DNA from 3 places in the Furfurilactobacillus sp. W61-4 genome. Region 2 is predicted to be linked to each of the others. Evidence: predicted binding sites of a transcription regulator. Region 2 holds the regulator's gene; each other region holds the start of a gene.
The links. The regulator Rex, encoded in region 2, represses fermentation and respiration genes when NADH is low (regulators of the CRP and FNR family bind a similar motif). The targets are predictions, from matches to a motif close to TTGTGAANTANTTCACAA.

Region 1 (8,069 bases), on a different contig from region 2:
ATAGTTATTGGCGAGGTCAAAATAGGTAATACCTGCGTCAAAAGCTGTTCGTACGATATTTTTTTGTGTGTCGAACACATCAACACTGCCAAAGTTATGCCACAGTCCCAATCCTAATACAGACAATTTTAGTCCACTACGACCGGCACGCCGATAAAGCATGGTTTGATAACGTTGTTCATTTGCCAAATACATACCCATCCCTCGTTTCTCATTTCTTTTAGTATACGGCTTTTGTGCACCTCATTTGAGCGATTGTTTAATTATTGAATAGAACTGGCCTGCCCCTCTGCCCCAGACTTTCAATTTGCCGACAGGCGTTCATCGTTAAAGCTAAGTTCATATCCACTGGGCTTGCCTTATTTTCATTTCGGATAAATTTAATTGTTGCATTTTTATCGGCATTGGTTATAATAAAGTCATTCATTTATCACCCGATAAATAAACTTAAGGAGCGAATAAAATGTACTTAGGATTAAAAGAAATGCGCCGCGAACGACTCCGTTTCAGTCTACTCACCGGTGTTATGGTACTAATCGCCTTAGTTGTTTTTGTCTTGGCGGGATTGGCCAACGGGCTTTCGCAAGGAAATCGCCTCGCAATCGACCAGTGGCAGGCAAAATATGTCTATCTCAATAAAGACGCCAACAAGAACATCTCGGCATCGCAACTCACGACTGCAGCCAAGAATGACGTTAAGGGGAGTAAGATCGTGCCGGTTAGTTTGACCAACACAGCTTTACAAAAGGACGGCAAGTCGACCAAGATCAACGTATCCGCGCTAGCGACCAACCGCGATGCTTTCGTCATGCCAAAGGTTACCCACGGTCACGCCGTTAATGGCAAAAACCAAGTCATTATTTCCAAGAATCTGAAAGACCAGGGCGTAAAGATTGGGGATCAAATTCGCTTAGGCTCTAACACCCAGCTATTGAAAGTCGTCGGTAGTTACGGCCAAAGCACTTACAGCATTGCACCAACGTTATATACCGACATCAGTACGTTGGCTCATATCAAATCTGTCGGTGGCGTACCTGTCACTAAGCCACTGCCGATCAACGCGTTGGTTTCAAAAAACAGCAAGCTGACCTCAACCGATCACAACTTACAACGATTACCAATCAACACGTTTATTCAAAACCTACCTGGTTACAGTGCTGAACAGACAACGTTAAATACGATGATTTACTTCTTATTCGCAATGTCATTAGCGATTATCGGGATCTTCATGTACGTCTTAACGCTACAAAAACAATCTCTCTTCGGCGTGATGAAGGTCGAAGGGATCGGCACTAAGCATATCCTTGCCAGCGTTGTGACGCAGGCGACTGTGATGAGTCTCATTAGTGTCATCATCGGGCTGGCCGTTACGATTGTAATGGGTAACGTGGCCCCAAGTGGGATGCCCTTTGCCTTAAATTATGGTCAATTAGGTCTCTACGGTGTTTCACTAGTCGTCGCTTCGATTCTCGGTTCCTTGCTCTCATGGCGCTCCATTGCTCACATTAACCCAGTCATCGCGATTAAATAGGAGGTTCACATGGCAAACGTAATGGAACTTGTTAAAGTCACCAAACAATTCGGTAGCGGTCACGTGGCCGTTAACGCGCTGACCAACGTCAACTTTCAAATCGAACCTGGACAATTTGTCTCGGTCATCGGGCCTTCAGGTTCAGGAAAGAGTACCTTTCTCACAATTGCAGCTGGTTTACAACAACCAACAAGTGGGCAGGTCCTACTCAATGGCGTTGATATCGCCCAACAGACGGAGAAGCAACGTCTTCAATATCGCTTTGATCACGTCGGCTTTATCTTGCAAAGCTCCAACTTAATTCCGTTCCTAACCGTCAGCGAACAATTTAAACTCATCGACCGTCTCGCGCATCAAAAATTCCAAGCAGATGAAATGCGACAATTACTCGATCGCTTGGATCTACGTGATATGGACAATGCGCTGCCAAACGAATTGTCCGGTGGTGAACGCCAGCGAGTTGCTATCGCCAAGGCATTGTTCCATAATCCTGACGTCATTTTAGCCGACGAACCAACCGCCAGCCTCGACTCTCAACGTTCATTCGATGTGGTTGATCGTTTAGTTAGCGAAGCTCATGATCTCAACAAAGCCATCATTATGGTGACTCACGATGAACGACTAATTACTAAAAGTGATGTAATCTACAAGATTGAAGATGGTCAGATGACGCGCCAAACAGCGGTCACTAAAGCTTAACCAATCACCCTACCAAGCCTGAAATTACTGAACGGCTTGGTTTTTTATTGCCTACGAGGAATTCTTGGGGGACAATAGGCCCATGAAATTAGGACTAGTTTTTACTACGAGAGTTCGGTATACTAACTTTTAGTTCATAATTTCACAAGAAACAGAGGTTTTTACACATGACGCAAAAAGTCGCTTTTGTTACCGGTGCTGGCCAAGGAATTGGTGCTGCCATTGCTGATCGTTTGTCTCGTGATGGCTTTGCCGTTGCGCTCATCGGTCGGACTAAGACTAAATTAGATGATGTCGCTGCTACAATTACAAATCACGGCGGTAAAGCCATCGCACTCGTGGCGGATGTGGCGGACCGTGATCAGGTTTTCAAAGCTGTCGATGACACAGTCGCTCAGTTAGGCGATTTAAACGTTATCGTCAATAATGCTGGTGTGGCACCAACCACCCCAATTGATGATGTGACGCCTGAACAGTTAGCCGAAGTTACGATGATTAACACTGGTGGTGTCGTTTGGGGCACACAAGCTGCTCACGCCGCCATGAAACGGTTAGGCCATGGTGGAAAAATCATCAACGCCACCTCTCAAGCTGGCGAAGTTGGCAATCCGAATTTAACTGTATATGGCTCAACTAAATTTGCCATTCGTGGTATTACTCAGACGACAGCTAAGGAATTAGCCGCCGACCAAATCACCGTTAACGCATATGCACCAGGAATTGTACGGACACCAATGATGATGGACATTGCTCATGAAGTTGGCCAAAACGCCGGCAAAGACGACGAGTGGGGCCTACAAACTTTCACCAAGGACATCACATTAAATCGCTTGTCTGAAGCAGAAGACGTTGCTAACGTGGTTAGTTTCTTGGCTGGAACCGACTCCGATTACATCACCGGTCAGACGATCACGGTCGACGGTGGCATGGTCTTCCATTAAACTTTAAAGCTTGTATCTGAAAAGGCCACCGACTTTGATATCGGTGGCCTTTTGGTTGTTCATTTAATCAGTTGAACGATTTTAACGATTGCATAATTAAGGCGATAAACCGTGATCGATCAATTTTTAGTAAAACGTCAGTATTCTTCGGCTTGCCCGTTAATTCATAGTAATCGCAAACTGTTTCTCCTTTGACCAAGTCCCCGGTTGTTTCTACATCGACATTCATTAAATCACTTTCAAACATCGTGGGATCGATCAACCAAGCGATCGTGCACGGATCATGTAGCGGTGCACCAGAAAAGCCCCATTTTGGGTTCTCATGGTAAATTTCAAAAAAGTTTAGGAGACCGTTGAAAGCTTGCGCCACCGGGTTATTAATTGTACCGATTGACGCAATTTCATCTTTCATAATTTGAGCCTGGTGGGTGACATTCAATGGTGCCATTGTTAATGGAATCCCTGCGTTCATCACAATCTTAGCGGCTTCTGGGTCAACATAAATATTAAATTCCACCGAGGGGGTCCAATTACCCAATCCCATCGCACCGCCCATAAAGACAATTCGTTCAATCCGTTCGGCTAATTCTGGATACACCCGCAAAAATAATGCGGCATTGGTCATCGGCCCAGTCACAACTAAAGTTACCTTCTCAGTTGCTTCTCGGATCGTCTTCGCCATTAATTCGATTGCCGTCATAGCTTGGGGCTTGAAGTCCGGATCCGGTAAGTCCGCCCCATCTAACCCTGTTTTACCATGAACATTGCCGGCAGTCGCCAATGGTTGCACCAGTGGTGTTTTATTACCACTGGCGACTGGGATATCTTGCCGTTGCAAAAGGGTCAACATCCGCATGGCGTTATTCAATGTCTTTTCAGGCGTTTGATTGCCAGCCGAAGTCGTCACCGCCGCCAAATCAATCTCCGGTGAAGCGACCGCTAACATCATCGCCAAGGCATCATCATGCCCAGGATCACAATCAAGAATAATTTTCTTCATAAGGAACTCCTTTATGTTTAATGTCGCAGCACTTAACAATAGTGTATCAAAGACCAACGCGTTAGCAACCGCTTACAATAGCTCTCCGAGTCCGGCTTGCAAAATAACATAAACGGTTATATGATAACCGCGTCATATGAAAGGATGATCATCTGATGACCTCATCGTCACCTCGCTTTATTGAAGAACGACACCTCAATGAAGCTCACACATTATTTCAGTTACTTAGCAACCCCACGCGCATGCAACTACTGTATTTACTGGAACAACAAGATTTAACTGTGTCACAAATCAGTGATCAACTCGGCTTAGAACAGTCGGCCACCTCACATCAGCTGGCTAAGCTGCGCGAGCATCAGCTCATTAGTGCAACTAGACAAGGCAAGACAAATGTTTATCGTTTGGATGATCCACATATTTTAGATGTCTTAAATGAGGCACTGGAACACGTTGATCATGTCATTAGGGGAGAAAAGCATGGACACTAATGTCAAAACACGTTATATCACTCAGGGTTTGCACACCGAGTACTTTTCGGTCGCTTGGATGGCATTTGAATTTTTAGTCGGGTTATCTGCCGGAATTAAGGCCGGTTCTATCTTATTGGTCGCTTTTGGTTTGGACAGCTTCCTAGAAATCATCGCCGGCATCACTCTCGTTTGGCGACTTCGTCAAGAACAAGCTGGTGCTAGCGAAGAACGAATTGAACAAGCTGAACGGCGCTCCGGTCGCATTGTCGGCGGTATTCTATTACTGTTAGCCGTTTATGTCACCTTGACCGCTGGTTATAATCTCTTCACTCACCAAGCCCCAGAATCAAGCTTTTCAGGGATGGCCATTGCAATCGCTTCAGTTCTACTGATGCCGATTTTGACCATGCGCAAACGATCTTTGGGCCAGAAAATTAATTCACCAGCCTTAATTGAAGATGGGATGTGCAATATCACCTGCGCCTACATGGCCGCCACTGTTCTGATCGGCGCAATTGCGACAGCGTTATTAGGTTGGTGGTGGGCCGATTCAATTGGAGCACTCGTCCTGGTTTACTTCATTGCCAGCGAAGGCTGGGAAGCCTTTCATGGTGAAGATTAATTTCACCAGTTAAATCGATGTCATAATGCCCCCTTGGCGTCAAGGGACGATATGACTGATCAAGCGTTTTTAAAAATTACTACAATTCGCAAATTAATGATCACGGTTTTTTCTCCAACCATTCATTTTGGCAGCCTCAATCGGACTACCATTGTGCTCGCACTTTACTTCATCACAGCCTATAATGAGGCTAGCTTAAATGTGAGGAGCGTGATCATTACGGCAAAATATAAAGCTAAATATAAACCAAATAGACAATCCGACAAACACAAAACTAACATGTCCGCCGCCGTTGAAGCTGGTTTAATCGCTGGCATCATCTCTGGCATGGTCAAGATTGGCTGGGAGGCACTACTGCCCCCGCGCACACCCGCACGGGACAATCCCAATCCGCCACAACATCTGTTAGAACAATTGCACTTACCGCCACGCCTTTTAAACGCCAGTTACACTTACTCAAAACAGCAAATGCCAATCGCCGGTTTCCTCATGCATTTTGGCTTCTCGACAACTTTTGCCGTTGCATACGCGCTAGCCGGACAACGGCTGCCAAAAGTAAAGGCTGGTCACGGCGTTGTCTTTGGTTTAGGTGTATGGGCGGCTTATCATCTGTACTTATTGCCAAAAATGCATACCATCCCGGCCGCAAAGGATCAGCCACTAGAGGAACATGTATCTGAAGCTCTTGGTCACGCCGTGTGGATGTGGACCAACGATGTCTTTATCAGCCACCTCTACCAATCCCTAAATCACAAACAGTGAGGACATTTTCATGACAAAACAAACTTTTTACCACGCTTGCTGGTATGTGGTCGGTGGATTAGCAACCCTCGCCATGGTAACTGGCATCCTCGAAGCAATTCGCTTAATGTTACGCATCTTACTTAACTAAATCTGGACACCTGAAAGTTGCCCAAGGTAACAACTATATTTATTGACGCTCTTCGGAACCATCGCCTTGCACTTCTAACCGTTACTTGTCAGAATTAGACATTACTTGATTCGTTAGCTCGATTGGTTAACGACGATTAGGAGTTGGTTTCATGCCACGTTTACAACGTTATTTCGTTCTTGAACCAGATGACCAGGCAGAGATTACTCTAGTCTTTCGGCTAGGAAAATCGACTTGGTTGGCATGGTTCTTGATTATTTTAACCGCAACCTGTGGCGTGCTGAGTGAACTATTGCCAGATTTACAGCATGTCCATTTGCTCCCTAAAGCCCTCCCTGTTTGGTTAAACAGCATCATCGTTCTCGGTGGTTGGTATAGCTATTATGTTGCGGGAGTGGCGTTCTTCTTTTTCTGGCAATTAAGTCGTTGGTTGAGTCGGCGTCAACAAGTTGCACCGCCTCGGCGGACCGGGCTTGTCGAATCATTCTTGGCTATCATTATCATTACCTATTTGGGTGGTGTCTTGGACAATTGGGCCAGCCAACTGGGAGCCGCCGCGAAGATTAAAAATGTCGCGGACTCCGCTGAAAGTTTAATCACCGTTCATGGCAATGCGTGGCAACGCTTCGTTACCTATATGATCAACAACTGGTACGAGCTGCCTAGTGAAGATGTCTTCAGGCTGAGTCTATTCACGATTTTATTTGTAGCCTTGTGGTGGATCAATCGTCCTACCTTACGCTACTGGTTAGCATTTCTCATGACCGCCTTACTATTTGGTGCCTGGCATTATAGTTCCTATGGTTACAACCTGCCGGAAGCCGTCTTTGAAGTCGGCTTACCTACCATCGTTGACGGCTGCTTATGGCTACGAACACGCAACCTATGGGCCTTTACCGCCAGCCACTTTTTGTATGATTATTCCGGAAATTTTTAGGCAAAAAAGTCTTTAAAGTAGCGCAACTGCGCCACTTTAAAGACTTTTTCATCGTTCCCCTTTTACGGCTTTCGTCGCTTCCACAAACGGCGCCGCAATCAACTGTGGCCGGGTGATAATCGACCCCACGACCACACTATAACATCCCAGTTCCAATACTTTAGTCACTTTTGCCGGCGTATCAATTTTCCCTTCTGCAATTACTGGTGCCTGGGCAGACTTTAGCACAGCCTTCAGATAAGCGAAATCGTCATCAGCAATATTTTGTCCCGCGGTAGCCGGCGTATAACCGTGCATCGTCGTGCCGATGAGATCAAAGCCAAGTTGATTAGCAGTCACGACATCATTGATAGTAGCAGTATCGGCCATTAACAGCGTGTTAGGGTATTCATCGCGCATGGCAGCCACAATGTCGGCTAAATGTTCGCCATGCGGCCGCGACTGCCCCGTCACCTGACAAGCAACGGCTGCGACACCGGTGGCCGCTACCGCCCGCATTTCCTTAAGCGTCGGCGTGATATAAACTGACGAATCTGGATAATCGACTTTATCCAGACCGATCAATGGCAATTTAACGACATCTTGAATAGCCTGCAAATCGACAATCGAATTGGCACGAATCGCACTGGCACCAGCCATCGCCGCCGCCTTTGCCATCCGACTCATGATAAATGAACTGTGCAACGGCTCGTCTGCTAGTGCCTGACAGGAGATAATCAATTTACCTTTGATCAGCTCTAAAAAATCTGTTTGCATGTCGTCACTCCTCAGTTTAAGTAATCGCTTACATTAAGCATAGCGTGAACATCGTCCGTTCACAAGTTACCCTGAGCAAAAAAGCGTTCCCTAAGCTTATCGCAGGGAACACTTTGTCGCACAATGATTAGTTTTCTTGAACGGTTGGCCGCAAGAGAATTTCGTCGATCCCGACATTTTCTGGTTGGTCAATGGCATAAAGAACCGCATTGGCTAAGTCC
Region 2 (8,069 bases):
GAAGCTTACGACAAAGTTGGTCGCGTGCTTGGGATTGAGTATCCGGCTGGTAAAGAGTTGGATCGTCTGGCTCATTTAGGTCAAGATACATTTAAATTTCCCCGAGCGATGATTCATGAAGCTAACTATGATTTTAGCTTTAGCGGTCTTAAAAGTGCGTTTATTAACACAGTTCACAATGCAGATCAACGCGGCGAAACGCTCAATCGAGAAGACTTAGCGGCAAGTTTTCAGGCCAGCGTGGTGGATGTGTTGGTAGGCAAGGTGCTTGCGGCTGTACAACGTTATCCTGTGCGCCAATTAGTTTTAGCCGGCGGGGTGGCTGCTAATCACGGCCTTCGCGAAGCGTTGAGTGAGCAATTGCCTAAAGTGGTGCCCGACACCCGATTAGTGGCAGCTCCATTGGCTCTGTGTGGCGATAACGCTGCTATGATTGGCGCTGCGGCGCATGTGGCGTTGACACAAGGCGTTCGCGCAGACATGACCTTGAACGCCGATCCAAGTCTAGAATTCACTTGGGCGGCTGGTGTGGAAGCATAATCGTCGCCGCTCTCGGCAAAAAAGGATGAAATCGCGGACTCGTTCCGAGATTTCATCCCTTTTTTGATCAGATTATTTGAGTTTAAAAACTGTGCAGCTAGTAAAGTTGGCGAATCACCAGCTCACTAGTGACCGGACTTTTAATCTAAATGATGGCTCTGGTTGAATTGCTCCAACGCCTCACTGGCCGCTGTCCACTGTTGTTCGATTGTGTCATTTTCTTTATTAAGAGTATCTAGTTCATGCTGTAAATCGGTCAATTTGCCGATATCAGCAGCGTTTTCAGGCGCTTGCATGGTGGTCGTGACTTGATGGATTTTGACATCTAGCTGGTCAATCTGCTCTTCCAATGCGTCGACTAAGCGCTGATGCTTGCGCTGATCACGTAGGTCGGCCTTGCTAGCTTGGTAGGCTGTGCTAGCGGCGTTAGTCGTGGCCTGTTGATTAGGCTCACTGGGCGTTTGCTGACTCAAGGCAGTTTGATAGTCATCATAATCGCCCTCAAACCAGCGGGTACCATTAGCAGATAGTTCAACGACTTCAGTTGCGACTTGATTAATAAAGTAACGATCATGCGAGACGAACAAGACAGTCCCCATAAAATCGTTAAGCGCTTCTTCAAGTACTTCTCGTGAATCAATATCTAAGTGATTGGTCGGCTCATCTAAAATTAGGAAATTGTCGTGGTCAAGCGACAGCTTGGTTAAGGATAAACGAGCGCGTTCGCCGCCACTCAATGCGCTAACGGGTTTAGCGACGTCATCACCAGTGAACAGAAAACTGCCTAGCAGCGTCCGAATTTCGCGCTCTGCCATGGTGGGATGTTCATCCCAAATTTCATTTAAAACGGTCTTTTCATCGTGGAGAACCGCTTGTTCCTGATCATAATAGCCAACAGTGACATTGGCCCCAATTTTAACCGTGCCCGCTAAAGCTGGGCGTTGCGATAAAATGGTTTTTAAAAGCGTCGATTTGCCGACCCCGTTTGGGCCGACAATACCGACCGCGTGCTGTTTAATAACATTAAGATCAATATGGCTTGCTAAAGGTGCCCCCGGAGCATAGCCAATTTGCAAGTCAGCAACTTTCAAGACTTCTTTGCCACTGTCATGCTCAGGCTGGAATCGAATGCGAATCGAACGATCATCATCTTTGGGCGCTTCTAAACGATCCATTTTGGCTAATTGTTTGCGACGGGCCTGCGCTCGTTTTGTTGTGGAAGCGCGCACGATGTTTTTATTGACGAAGTCTTCCAACGCACTAATTTGGGCTTGCTGTTTGTCAAATGCCCGTTGCTGTGTTTTGATGCGCGCTGCCTTTTGTTGTAAATAAGCGGAGTAATTTCCTTTATAATGAGTGAGCGTACCTTGGTTCATGTCATAAATATTTGTCACCACATGATCCAAAAAGTACCGATCATGAGAGACAACAAGGACAGCTCCAGGGTAACTCTTAAGATAATCTTCCAGCCAAGACAGCGTTTGAATGTCTAAATGGTTAGTTGGTTCATCTAGAATCAGCAAGTCTGGTTGCTGCAATAAGTACTTTGCTAAGGCTAGCTGGGTTTTTTGACCACCAGAAAATTGCATGACGTTGCGATCATACGTGTCTTCATCAAAGTGAAAGGCATGTAGAACACCACGGATCAGCGCTTGATAGCCATAGCCATTGTGGTCGCTGAAATCTTGCTGTAGTTGATCGTATTCGTTTAAAAAGCGCTGATAAGCTGGACTTTGATGGTCTGCTGAGGGGTCCGCAATTAGTGTCTCTAATTCGCGCAATCGCTGCTCTTGTTGTCGTTGCAAATTAAAGACAGTGAGCATCTCGTTCCAGACCGTATTATTTGAAGTTAACCCGGCGTCTTGGGGCAGGTATCCGATGGTAACTGCTTTACCAGTGGCGATGGTGCCGGCGTCCGGTTCATTTAAGCCCGCAATCATTTTTAACAAGGTTGATTTGCCAGCACCATTGCGACCAACTAAGCCAACGCGTGCGTGATCTTCAACCGTCATGGAGACATTTTCAAATAAGGTCTCGGCGCCGAAACGACGCGCGACTGCTTGTACCTGGAGAACATACATGGTCGAAAACTCCTTTATTTATCAAACGATTTCATAACTACCATTCTAGCATGTTGAGCAAGGAAGCGGCATGGATTACCAAGGGGTGCACTGATTTAGCTTGTGAAACAAAGGGCTGGTAAAAAATTAATAACGATGGTGATCAAAGTTCGTGATTTTAATTAATATCAGCGACATAAAGTTTTAGAAAAAGGATAATCAATTTTAATGCTGTTGCCTCAGGGTATACTAGGGTTTCCTCAGGGCATTTGATAAGAAACTTTGTGAAAAAAACGGATAAAAGAATGAATTCTACTTCACAATAAGTGGCCCTATGCTATAATTGGTCTACACATTAGTTTCACAAACGATACTAATTGAACAAAAAGGAGTGAACCGCCGTGGCCGAACAACGAATCCCACGTGCGACAGCAAAACGGCTGCCGATCTATTACCGCTATTTAAACATTTTATTGGACGCGGATAAGACCCGCGTTTCTTCAACTCAGTTATCGGAAGCTGTTAAAGTCGACTCAGCTACTATTCGTCGCGACTTTTCATACTTTGGTGCCCTCGGTAAAAGAGGCTACGGTTATGATGTTGCCAAGCTCATCGAGTTCTTTAAAAAAATCCTGAATCAAGACCAATTAACCAATGTTGCGTTAGTTGGGGTGGGGAACTTGGGCCATGCGTTATTGAATTTTAATTTCCATCAAAATAGCAATGTTCGTATCAGTGCAGCTTTTGATGTTAATGACAATATCGTGAACACAGTTCAAAGTGGTGTGCCAATTTATCCATTATCAGAAATGGGTCGTCAATTGCAGGATCAACAAATCTCGATTGCGATTGTAACGGTTCCAGAACGTACTGCGCAGGATGTGACCGAACAATTGGTAAAAGCCGGTATCAAAGGAATTTTGAACTTTACACCACGTCGCTTGTCGGTACCTGATTCGGTCCGGGTTCAAAACGTTGATTTGACTAATGAATTACAGACACTCATCTATTTCATTGATCATTATGCAGAGATTGTGCCAACTGAAAGTGAACCAGAATAGTTAGTTAAATATAAAATGATGAACGTCGGTTGCTCGCTGTGTGCAGAGCGACAGACGTTTTTTTCGACTTAATTATTGGGTTTACCAGTAGCGATCAATCATCAATTAGCAGTGTGGACGATGAGCTGCTAATTTTTTTGACTAACTTTGACCAAAAGTCTTGCATTCAGAATCAGGGATGGTTATTATAGACCTTGTTGTTAGCACTTAGACATCAAGAGTGCTAAAAGCGTTTATTTCAACGAAAATTATTGGAGGGATTAACGTGTTAAAACCATTAGGAGATCGCGTTATTTTACAAGCTTCTGAAGAAGAAGAACAAACCGTTGGCGGTATTGTCTTAGCAAGTAATGCGCAAGAAAAACCAACGACTGGAAAAGTTATCTCTGTCGGTGCTGGCCGAGTGTTGGACAGCGGTGACACAGTTGCACCATCCGTTAAGGAAGGCGACACAGTGATGTTTGACAAGTATGCCGGCACTCAAGTGACTTATGACGGTGCAGACTACCTAGTTCTCCATGAAAAAGATATTGTCGCAATCGTTGAATAATTTCGACCTAAATTGCGTAAGTAAAGACGAAATAAAAAATAGTTGAGGTGGAAATTCACATGGCTAAAGATCTAAAGTTTTCTGAAGATGCCCGCAGTTCAATGCTTGCAGGGGTTGATAAATTAGCGAACACGGTTAAGACCACACTTGGGCCAAAGGGTCGTAACGTGGTGCTTGAACAAAGTTATGGTTCACCAACCATCACCAATGATGGTGTAACAATTGCGAAAGCGGTTGAATTGGCTGACCATTTTGAAAACATGGGTGCGAAATTGGTTGCTGAAGTTGCTTCTAAGACCAATGACATCGCCGGTGATGGGACGACCACCGCGACGGTGCTCACACAATCCATTGTTAACGAGGGTATGAAGAATGTGACCGCCGGCGCCAACCCTGTTGGTATTCGGACTGGGATTGAAAAAGCAACCAATGCAGCCGTTGATGCTTTACACAAGATGAGCCACGACGTTAAGACTAAGTCAGATATTGCTCAGATTGCTTCGATTTCCGCTGCGGATCCAGAAGTTGGTGAATTAATTGCTGACGCAATGGAAAAGGTTGGCAATGATGGTGTTATCACCATTGAAGAGTCTAAGGGGATTGAAACCACTTCTGATGTCGTTGAAGGGATGCAGTTTGACCGTGGCTACATGAGTCAATACATGGTTACTGATAACGACAAGATGGAAGCTGACTTGGACAACCCATACATCTTGATTACGGATAAGAAGATTGCTAACATCCAAGACATTTTGCCACTACTGCAATCAGTTGTTGAACAAGGCCGTGCCTTACTGATTATCGCCGATGATATTACTGGCGAAGCCTTACCAACGTTAGTCTTGAACAAAATGCGTGGGACGTTTAACGTCGTTGCTGTTAAGGCGCCAGGCTTTGGCGACCGGCGCAAAGCACAATTGGAAGATATTGCCGCTTTGACTGGGGGTACCGTGATTACTGATGACCTCGGTTTGAATTTGAAAGACACCACGGTCGAGCAGTTGGGCCAGGCTGGCAAAGTCACCGTTACTAAAGATAACACGACGATCGTTGAAGGCGCTGGTAACAAAGCCGACGTTGACGAACGAGTTGCCAACATTCGCACGGAGTTAGAAGCAACGACTTCTGACTTTGACAAAGAAAAGCTACAAGAACGTTTGGCTAAATTATCTGGTGGGGTCGCACGGATTAATGTCGGTGCTGCAACTGAAACGGAGTTGAAAGAACGTCGTTACCGGATTGAAGATGCGCTGAATGCTACTCGTGCCGCAGTTGAAGAAGGTTTCGTTTCAGGCGGTGGTACTGCATTGGTTAACGTTATCGAAGCAGTTGCTGCCCTGAACGAAGAAGGCGACGTACAAACTGGGATCAACATTGTGCTACGTGCACTTGAAGAACCAGTTCGTCAGATTGCTGAAAATGCCGGTAAAGAAGGCTCAGTGATCGTTGAAAAGCTGAAGTCACAGAAACCAGGGATTGGTTACAATGCTGCAACTGATGACTGGGTGGACATGGTTGACGCCGGGATTGTTGACCCAACCAAAGTAACCCGTTCAGCTTTACAAAACGCTGCTTCTGTTTCCTCCTTGCTGTTAACAACTGAAGCTGTTGTGGCTGAAGAACCAAAGCAGGATAATGGTGCTGACGCAGCCGCTGCTGCTCAAGCTGCTCAAATGGGCGGCATGATGTAGACAACACATCAACCAGCATGGTCGATTCAAATGAGTTAAATGGACAAGGTGCTCACCAATCTTAGTTGGTTGAGCACCTTGTTTGTATATAATTATTTCATCGATTTAATGCGATCTTGGTTTTATCTAACACCGCTTAGGTTGGTCAAAATAACGGATGTGATACTGCTTATTTTTGTTGTCAATTGGTGTTCGACAACAATGACTTGTTTGAGACTATTTTTTCACATGGCCTTTATTCAAAATCTAGTGTAAGATAAGTTAGCTGAAAGCCGCAGAATATTGCTGGCTTTTTTGACGTTTGTGGACGAGAAATTCGTGGCGCAAACGCGTTGTCGGTAACTATAATTTATAGAAGGCAGGTGCGGCCTTGTACCTGCCAAAGGGAGTTTCGAAATGTGGCGGTATTTAAAGCGGTTGCTCATTGGTAAACCGCTAAAAACTTTGGATGAAGGCGGTCAAGCACTGACTAAATTTAAAGCTTTGGCTTTGCTTTCATCAGACGCATTATCCTCTGTTGCATATGGGACTGAACAAATCACCACGGTGTTGGTCACGTTGTCAGCAGCTGCCATTTGGTTTTCCTTACCAATTGCAGGTATTGTCCTCATTTTGTTGCTGGCGATCACGTTGTCTTATCAACAGATCATTCACGCCTACCCATCAGGCGGGGGGGCTTATGTGGTTGCGACAACTAATTGGGGCCGTCCAGCAGGACTAGTGGCCGGGGGATCCTTATTGGTGGACTACATGCTGACGGTGGCCGTTTCAGTGACATCAGGTACCGAAGCGATCACCTCCGCGATTCCAGCTCTGTATCATCATCAAGTTGCAATCTCGATTGTCATCGTCTTATTCGTGATGACACTGAATTTGCGCGGCATGAGTGAATCAGCCAACTTCTTGACGATCCCGGTTTATTTCTTCGTGGTCATGATTTCAATCATGATTATCGTGGGAATCTACAATATTGTGACTGGTCAGATCACCTATCATGCCACGGCGGCAGTTAGGGCTCCCGTCCAAGGAATGACGGCATTGCTCTTTATTAAAGCCTTCAGTTCAGGTTCATCTTCATTGACTGGGGTGGAAGCAATCAGTAACGCGGTGCCAAACTTCAAAAAGCCAAAGACGAATAACGCGGCGGCAACCTTAGCCATCATGGCCACGATTCTTGCGTTCTTCTTCGGTGGGATCACCTTTATCAACTATTGGTTGGGGATTAAACCGATGGCGACTCAAACCGTGCTTTCACAAATTGGTGTCGGCATTTTTGGTCACGGGTTGATGTATTACTTGTTGCAAACAGCCACTGCGATGATTTTAGCCGTTGCGGCCAATACAGGTTTCTCGGCGTTCCCTATTCTGGCTTTTAACTTAGCTAAGGATAAGAACCTGCCTCATGCATACATGGACCGCGGTGATCGATTAGGGTATTCCAATGGAATTATCACCTTAGCCGCCGGTGCAATTGCACTAATCGTGATTTTCAATGCTCAGACGACGTTGCTGATTCCGCTGTATGCGGTTGGGGTCTTTGTCCCATTTGCTTTATCGCAATCAGGGATGATTATCCATTGGCGTCGAGAGCAGACTGGTTTTTGGCAAGGAAAAGCCTTTATTAACTTTGTGGGGGCCTTTATCTCCGCGGCCATTGCGATTTTCTTGTTTGTCACTCGTTTTGGCAATGTCTGGCCTTACCCGCTTGTGATGGCCTTACTTATGTGGGTTTTCCATAAGATTCACCAACATTATAAGACGGTTGCTGAACAATTAAGGGTTGCCGAAAACATTGAAACTGCGCCTCATCACTATGATGGTGCGACCGTGATTGTTTTGGTTTCTAACGTGACTCGAGTCACCAAAAATGCGATTGACTATGCGGAATCAATTGGGGACTATGTCATTGCGATGCACGTGTCCTTTGATCAAAATCCAAATAAGGAAAAAGAAACGGTCACCGAATTTAAACGTGATTTTCCTAATGTTCGGTTCGTTGATATTCACTCATCGTATCGTTCCGTTTCAGGGCCGGTTTTGCGTTTCTGTGACGTTATCGCCAAACGCGCAGCTGAGCGTAATTATACGACGACCGTTTTGGTCCCACAGTTTGTACCGCGACGACCATGGCAAAATATTTTGCATAACCAAACAAGTCTACGGTTAA
Region 3 (8,069 bases), on a different contig from region 2:
TTTGATTTTGCCTTAACCACATTTTGTCAGTCTAATTAATCCGGCGACTATTATAAATCGTCAATTCACTAACATCGGGCGACGCTTTTTGCGCAGCCTCGTAAACCGTTCGCAATAGTGAGGTTGGCACATATTGCGACGTACCGGTTGGCTGATAATTGATTTCATAAGCTTGCTCACTGCCAGCAGGTCGCACCCATAGGCGATACGCTTGACCCACTTGTAAGCCATCAAACCGGACTAAATTACCATCACTCCCACTAGCCAACGCCGAAGTCGACAAGGTCAACGTAATTGGCGACGACCATTCGTTGGTCGCTTGACCATTTGCCAAGCCGGCTGGCAAATTAACCGCGCGCTTGGTTAGCGTATACCCACCAACAGTTTGAGTCTCAACAGCAGCTTTTTTAGCAGGTTTAGATTTAGCGGCCGCTTTTCGTGGTTGCTGAGGCTGCTTTTTAACCGACTTGTTGGTTGTTGAACGCTGTTTGTCAGTTGATGTCGATGGCTGAGCTGCCCCAGTTTGGCGGGCGACTGGGTGAATCGTCAAGACACTGACGCCAATTGCCAATATCGCAATAACGATAAAAATAATGTTTGTTCGGCTGCGCATAACCGCCCTCCTCGGCATCTGATTGATTAATAATTCAATGAGCTTTCATTATAACAAAAACCGGGTCCACTCACAGCGTTGTAAGTGAACCCGATCATTCTCTTTAACTTATCTTATTACCGACCACTAAATTGTGTCTAGTAAGCACCACGTGTCTTGGTTTCAACGCCCTTACCATCGTAGTCTTCTTCCATAATTTCCTTTAATTCGGAAATCAACGGTTCCTTTGGGTTAGCTGTTGTACATTGATCCTCATAAGCCAATTCAGCTAGGTGATCAACAACCTTGTCAAAGTGTTTCTTGTCGACCCCGTTGGCCTTCAAGCTCAAGTCAACACCCACACTGTGCGCCAGATCAATGAAAGCTTGAACCAGGCTTTCAACTAACTCTTCAGTCGTGTTGCCCTTTAAACCAAGGTAACGAGCAACATCGGCATAATCTTCATCAGCACGGTAGTATTCGTACTTAGCCCACATCGCCAACTTGTTCGGCATCTGTGCGTTGTAACGAATCGTGTGTGGCAACGTAATCGCGATACATAGCCCATGAGCCAAGTCGAATTCCCCACCAAGTTTGTGCGCAATTGAGTGGTTAATCCCCAAGTAAGCATTCGCAAAGGCCATCCCTGCCAGAGTTGATGCATTGTGCATCTCTTCTTTGGCATGTGCGTCACCGTTATATGAAGCAGTCAGGTTGTTCAAAACTAACTTCAGGGCTTGTAATGACCATGGCCGCGTGTAATCTGAAGCCAAGCTAGAAACATAAGATTCCAGAGCATGACAGAAGACATCCAAGCCAGAGTAAGCAATCGTCTTCTTAGGAACCGTCATGATAAATTGTGGGTCCACGATGGCAACATCTGGTGTCAAGGCGTAGTCAGCTAATGGATACTTGACGTGGGTTTGTGAGTCTGTGATAACCGCAAACGGTGTCACTTCAGAACCGGTGCCTGAAGTTGTTGGAATCGCAACAAACTTCGCTTTGTTTGGCTTTTCAAACGTGTAAGTCCGCTTACGAATGTCCAAGTATTTTTGCTTAGCACCGAAGAAGTCTGCACCTGGGTGCTCGTAGAACATCCACATGTTTTTAGCCGCATCCAATGGTGAACCACCACCGATAGCGATGATCGTGTCAGGCTTAAATTCGTTCATTAACCGAACCCCACGATCAACAGTGTCCGTTGATGGGTCTGGTTCGACTTGATCAAAGACCTCGATTTGAATGTCTGTACCATTTGGTCGTTTACGCAACCGATCACGCACGATATCCACATAACCGTTCTTAACCATCGAAGGTGAAGCGACCACGAAGACTTTTTCAATGCCTTCCATATCGGTTAAGTAACGAACTGAATTCTTTTCAAAGTAAACTTTGCTTGGAATCTTAATCCATTGCATGTTATTTCTCCGTTTCGCAATCGTCTTCACGTTGATCAAATCAAAGGATGACACGTTATGCGAAACAGCATTCTTACCCCATGAACCAGTCCCTAACGTTAAGGAAGGAATCATGTTGTTGTAGATGTTACCAATCCCACCAACAGCGGATGGTGTGTTAACCAAGACCCGGCTAGCCTTCATGCGTACGCCAAATTCTGTCATTAGGTCTTGATCTTCTGTTTGAATACCAGCTGTATGGCCAAGGCCACCGAAGTTCAACAATTCTTCACAGCGCTTCAAAGCTTCTTCACGAGAATCCGCTTTGTAAACGGATAGAACTGGTGATAATTTTTCCGCTGACAATGGATAATCTGGACCAACACCATCAATTTCTGCCAACAGAACTTTCGTGTTTTCTGGGACTTTAATGCCAGCTAATTTTGCAATATCATAAGCTGATTTACCAGCAATCGGTCCTTTAACACCATGGGTGACTGGGTTAAACATGGCATCAGCTAAGGCTTTTTGATCGGCCTTTTTCACCAAGAATGAACCCAAACGCTGGAATTCAGCCATTACTTCGTCATAAATTTCTGCGTCGATCACCGCTGAGTTTTCAGATGCACAAACCATCCCATTATCAAATGTCTTCGACAACGTGATATCGTTAACTGCCCGTTTGATGTTAGCTGATTTTTCCACGTACACTGGACCATTACCAGGGCCAACCCCTAAAGCAGGCTTCCCGGTCGAGTAAGCCGCTTTAACCATCCCAGGGCCACCAGTGGCTAACGTTGAAGCAATACCATCATTATTAATCAAAGCATCCGTTGCCTCGATTGAAGGTTCTTCGATCCATTGAATCATCCCTTCTGGCGCACCAGCTGCAATGGCTGCGTCCCGTACGATCGTCGCAGCGGCCACACAGCTCTTTTGGGCCTGTGGGTGGAACGCGAAGATGATTGGATTCCGTGTCTTCACGGCGATTTCAGCCTTAAAGACGACCGTTGACGTTGGATTGGTAACTGGCGTGATTCCGGCAATCACACCAAGTGGTTCAGCTACTTCGGTGATTTCTTCAACATCATCTTCACGGATAATGCCGACTGTCTTATCATCCTTAATCTTGTGCCAAATATTTTCTGATGCGTAAATGTTTTTAATTGCTTTGTCTTCTACGACACCACGGCCAGTTTCTTCAACGGCCAATTTTGCCAATTCCATGTGTTTGTCTAAGGCAGCCATCGCCATTTCGTGCACGATGTGGTCAATGCGCTTTTGGTCGTAGCCATCCATTTTTGCGAGGGCTGCTTGACCCTTGTCGACCAATTTTTGGATCATGTCTGCGACATTCGTGGTTTGTTTTTCAGCTTTTTTATCAACTTTTACAACCATGCTTTGTTTGCCTCCATCAGATTGATGTCTATTTGTTATCTCTTTCACAATTAGTAGTCTAACACGTTGTAAAAACTTTTCAAGCATTTTGATTCAAGTTTTTGTTTTGCTCGTTTATGTAAGCGCTTAACTCGTTAATATAGCGCTTTTTATTATGTAAATACTTTTCTGAAATCTTCGCTTAAACGCTTATTTATCAATTGTGAATTTAAAAACTTTCTTACGCTGATGCCCGTTTATTTAGCCACTTATATCACAATTGCTATTGGTGACAAATGAAAAAAGCTGCCTTCTCACAGACGAAAAGACAGCTCCACTGCTCACTGAGCATAAATGACAAAATTTTATTTACTTCTGTTCAACTGGTTTAGGGGTCACGATTTCTTTAGTCAGACTCAACAATTTTTCTGACTTCATTTTGTCCATAATGGCATGGACAGCCGTCACCATCATCTGATCATTCAAATTATCCGCGGGTGCTTCTGGCAATTCACCACGTAAACCAGCTAACATCAGATCAATAAAGGTATCGTAGGCCCGTTTGGGAAAAAGGCTAGCCGTGACTTGATCCATGCCCTGCCGAATCGTGTCCATCGCATATGTCGGTTTTAGCAAGCCGATCAATAAAATGTCTGCCACCTGCATGACCTGATACTTCTTCTTCACTGGCGCCAAGATAATATTGTGTTTGACATAATTGTTGATCATTGCGGGTGTCACTGAATCCACGTCCAACGGGCCTAACGTATCGTTCACATAGGCCACCACTTGATCCATATACAGATCAAACTTTGGCAACTCATCCCACTTGGGCAAGGTGACTTCAGCTAAATGTTGTTCCCACTTATGGTACTGCTCAAAAGAATCTGCCATCACTGCATCCTCCGCTAATCATTGGCTGTTTACGTCTAAATAAATAATATCACCATCATCTAGTGTTGTAAACTAGATGATGGAAAAATCCTTATTGATATCAATGCCTGGCAGGTGGCTTATTTGACTCCAGTGATTATCTTTAAACAAACCGACTATTGAACACTAAGCCACCGTGGTCATCGCCGCTCATTACAATGCAGAAAATTCTTTTTAGTGTTGGGGATATTTTTCAAACGGTCGATAGAAGTATGATTTATCTGCGAAATCAGCCATATAGGCCCCATTCAACCCTGCTTTTTGTCCAATAACGCCCAGTTGAATCATTAACTTTTCAGAGGATCCAGAAAAATGTAACTCACCGGTTGATGCCACAATCCTAATATAGTTAACCAGCCGATTGACTAGTGCTACTGGATTCGACGTGTCTGGAACTGTTTTGATCACCTGTTGTAAAACGTCCAAAATATCTAATAATTGTGAATTTTTACTGCTTCGTTGATCAAGCACTTGATACAGATCACGACAAATCGCTTGAATCTCAGTTTTAGTCGCTGAAACATCTGTTTTGGTCAATTTTACATCCCCCAATGAATATATTAAAAACGCAACACTTTCATACATTACCTTACTCTTTGCGTCAATTTAGATCAACTCGACACTTTAACTTGCTGAGGTCAGCTTTCACTGAAAACCAACGTAAAAATCGTGCGCCTAACAAAAATGTCAGGCGCACGATTTATTTAAATCCTACTCATTGTGACCTAGTGAGCAAGTTCAAAAATTCAGCCATCGAAACGTTACATCGTTAACTCCACGTTGCTACTTGCTTCCAACTCATCATAATAAGCTGCTGAAGTAGCATTAATGTACGGGGTGATCCAAAAGAAACCAATCCCTAAGCTCAACATTCCAAGCAGAATCCAGCCCAAGAAACTAAGTTGTAACACGAAGAATTCCCACTTGTGACCGCGCATTAGCTGAGTACTTAGTGACAAAGCCGGCATAATCCCTTGCCACACACTCGCATCAGGATTGGCAGCATGGAGATCTTTATAGACATAAACCGCTTGGCTCCACATCAAGCCAACAATAATTCCAGGAATCAATAATAAGATCAAGCCAATCCCAACCACGAAGGTAATTATCAGCCATTGCAATAGCAAGGCAAAGACCGCTGGGGTCGCGATTACACTAAAGGCATCCCGCAATGGTCGAATCTCTCGCTTTGGCTGGCGAATCCAACTTAAAAAAGTAAACCAGACTCCAAAATTAATCGCCACCGCTAACACGCTAACTAAAAAGCTGCCACCGCCAGCTTGACCGTTGACATTAAAATTCGCGTATTGTTGTCGCATGGACACGCCAAAACTGCCATAGGCTAAAATCACTGTCAATGCGTTCAGTCCGACTGCCTGGCCCCAGTGGCCACGAAGCACATCTTTGGCTGACTGCTTTAATTCAGCTCTTGTTTTCATGGTCAATCATCTCCTTTCCGACATTAATTATCATAATTGTTTCGATTAGATCTTACTAAACTAAGCAGAAGTGACGCAACTTACTTGTCTTTTAATCTTCTTCGTTGACCAATCGTTCTAATTCACGATTAATATCTGTCAGTTGATAGCCCTTACCATATAGTGTTCGCTTAGTTCGATTTTGACGCTCTCGTCCCGCATAGCGCCGGTTACGTTGCCAGACCTTGGCCGCTTCTCGCTGTAACAACGCGTTTTCCTGCTCATCATCCCGTTCAAAGGTCACCTCGGTCATAATCTGCTCAATGAGCGTTTGTTGGAACCCCTTTTGCATGAGACTCTGACGGACTTTCTGTTGTTGGACCGCAAAGGGTTTATTCGCGTAATGATGGGCTAACTTGGTTGCCGTCGCAATGCCATTGGTCAATCGATCATCGGTAGAAAATTCAACCAGCGCTTGATCAATCAAGGTTTCGCCAATTCCCTTTTGTCGCAAATGCTGGCGAATCACTACTGGGCCTTTATCAGAAGTCTTAATCATCGTGCGCACATAAGCTTTTGCATAAGCCAAATCATCTACTAACTGCAGTTCTCTTAACCGTTGTAACGTCGCGTTAATAACCTCATCTGGAATATCCAAACTAGCTAATTTTGTGACAACTTCACGTTCTGACCGTAATTGCCCAGATAAATAATCAAGCGCCCGATTGTATGCGCGGGCCACATCATCTGCATCACTAATTTGCGTTTGCAATGCCGGCGTGATGGTCATGCCCTTAAACAGGCGAAATTCAATGAGGACTGACTCGCTTACCGGAAAAGCATACTGACCATCTAAGTAAATATTGTAGCGACCTGCGCGTTTTTGCGCTTCAATCATGGTCACGACCCGAGCTGATTTGGCTTCAGACTGTGGTTTAGCGTGTTCGGCTTTACCTTGTTTCATTTGGGCTTGTTTCAATAAGTCAGCAGCAATCGCTTTTCCAGATTGCGACTGCTTTTTAGGTGTCGAACGGTGCGATTGCCCAACGTCACCAATCCGAATCGGTCGATTCTCTTCATTACTCACGACTAACCTCCTCATGCATTATCTTTAACTGGCTGCTTAAAGTCCTGACGTAAAGATTGCCAGGTTGCCCCGCCACCGCAAAGTGCCACTACTGCTAACAAGACCATCGTCACCGCCACATGCGTTTTAATGAACATCAAGATACCACCCAACAACACTAATCCAACCGTCAACCAACTAAACGCCTTGCCTAGAGAAATTCGCAATCCGCGTTTTGGATACGTGGCTAGAACCGTTAAAATGCCGCCGCCAAATCCCCACAAACCTAGAGTAACCAAGCCAACAAACTGCCAGCCAATGAGTTCACCGTTCAAAAAGAGTTCCATTGCGGCCGTGACTAAATCTAAACCGACAAAAATGGCATAGTGGACGTTAATTAATGTAATACCGGCTGTTTTCTGATGACGATCAATGCCCTGCTGATACATTGCAAAATAACCCAAAAATAGGGCCACAATGGTTAAAAAGAAAGGAATCGCTAGCCAATTAAAATGATGCACATTCACGACACTAGCAACCGCAATAATTGCTTCGCCAAATAACAACAACGTAAACAGCGAGTAACGCTCCGTTAAATGTTCAAAGAGCGCTGGAAATTCAGTTAAAGCGCGTTTCAAAAAGGCTGGACTAACGTTAGCGTAAACCATTGAACCGACGTACACCGTGACACGAATTAAATATGGCGCCCAAGGAATGATCGTCAACGCACCAAGGGTCCCACTAATAAAGAGCGTTCTAGCCAGTCCCTTAGCAACCGCCAACTGTTTCTCATCATGTAAATGGCGAGCACGCAGCCAATACTGAAGCGCAATGCTAAAGAGTAATATTGATGTCGATCCGGCAAATGTGGGATGCGTTGATTCAAAATTAGGATTCAATGATTGCGACAAAATAATGACCACAAACATGTCAAAAATCATAAATAAACTATGTTGGACATTTTCCTGAAAGAATCGGTTTACCAAGACTGTTTGATAGGTCCAGATCGTCCAAAACATAAAAAACATAATTAAATATTCTAAAAGGTATCGTCCAGGAATCACCTCATGGTGCACGAGATGTAAGACCGTCGTAATCCGACTAATCGCATACGCGAAAATCAGATCATAGAACAACTCAAGATTGGTAACCTCTGGACGTTGTCGTAGTTCTGTCATCGTTGACGTTCCTCACTTACCGGACTCAGCCATCAATTTAGTTTCGTAAGCCATTACGGCAGCTGGATAGTCAGGAAACTCAAAGCTTAATTGATCCGCCACGACCCG

Region 1: a site for Rex is predicted at 2,361-2,378, ahead of AC27FN_RS04735 ((S)-acetoin forming diacetyl reductase). Genes of this name have one in related genera too.
Region 3: a site for Rex is predicted at 3,420-3,437, ahead of adhE (bifunctional acetaldehyde-CoA/alcohol dehydrogenase). Genes of this name have one in related genera too.

The regions. Positions count from the first base shown of each region.
Region 1 is NZ_BAAJNZ010000003.1:91,528-99,596, forward strand. It holds gene AC27FN_RS04720 (aldo/keto reductase) at 1-195, opposite strand, end outside; gene AC27FN_RS04725 (ABC transporter permease) at 464-1,531, shown strand; gene AC27FN_RS04730 (ABC transporter ATP-binding protein) at 1,541-2,230, shown strand; gene AC27FN_RS04735 ((S)-acetoin forming diacetyl reductase) at 2,398-3,171, shown strand; gene rihA (pyrimidine-specific ribonucleoside hydrolase RihA) at 3,239-4,171, opposite strand; gene AC27FN_RS04745 (ArsR/SmtB family transcription factor) at 4,327-4,659, shown strand; gene AC27FN_RS04750 (cation diffusion facilitator family transporter) at 4,649-5,263, shown strand; gene AC27FN_RS04755 (DUF1440 domain-containing protein) at 5,543-6,025, shown strand; gene AC27FN_RS04760 (CPBP family intramembrane glutamic endopeptidase) at 6,307-7,092, shown strand; gene AC27FN_RS04765 (N-acetylmannosamine-6-phosphate 2-epimerase) at 7,141-7,848, opposite strand; partial or broken gene AC27FN_RS04770 (oxidoreductase) at 7,976-8,068, opposite strand.
Region 2 is NZ_BAAJNZ010000004.1:266,195-274,263, reverse strand. It holds gene tsaD (tRNA (adenosine(37)-N6)-threonylcarbamoyltransferase complex transferase subunit TsaD) at 1-540, shown strand, start outside; gene AC27FN_RS07000 (ABC-F family ATP-binding cassette domain-containing protein) at 681-1,916, opposite strand; partial or broken gene AC27FN_RS06995 (ATP-binding cassette domain-containing protein) at 2,097-2,537, opposite strand; gene AC27FN_RS06990 (redox-sensing transcriptional repressor Rex) at 3,002-3,661, shown strand; gene groES (co-chaperone GroES) at 3,927-4,211, shown strand; gene groL (chaperonin GroEL) at 4,271-5,902, shown strand; gene AC27FN_RS06975 (APC family permease) at 6,299-8,069, shown strand, end outside.
Region 3 is NZ_BAAJNZ010000007.1:72,338-80,406, forward strand. It holds gene AC27FN_RS09205 (hypothetical protein) at 32-613, opposite strand; gene adhE (bifunctional acetaldehyde-CoA/alcohol dehydrogenase) at 751-3,387, opposite strand; gene AC27FN_RS09215 (DUF1836 domain-containing protein) at 3,736-4,260, opposite strand; gene AC27FN_RS09220 (bacteriocin immunity protein) at 4,474-4,836, opposite strand; gene AC27FN_RS09225 (DUF975 family protein) at 5,061-5,738, opposite strand; gene recX (recombination regulator RecX) at 5,830-6,681, opposite strand; gene AC27FN_RS09235 (low temperature requirement protein A) at 6,816-7,961, opposite strand; gene AC27FN_RS09240 (aminoglycoside 6-adenylyltransferase) at 7,974-8,069, opposite strand, start outside.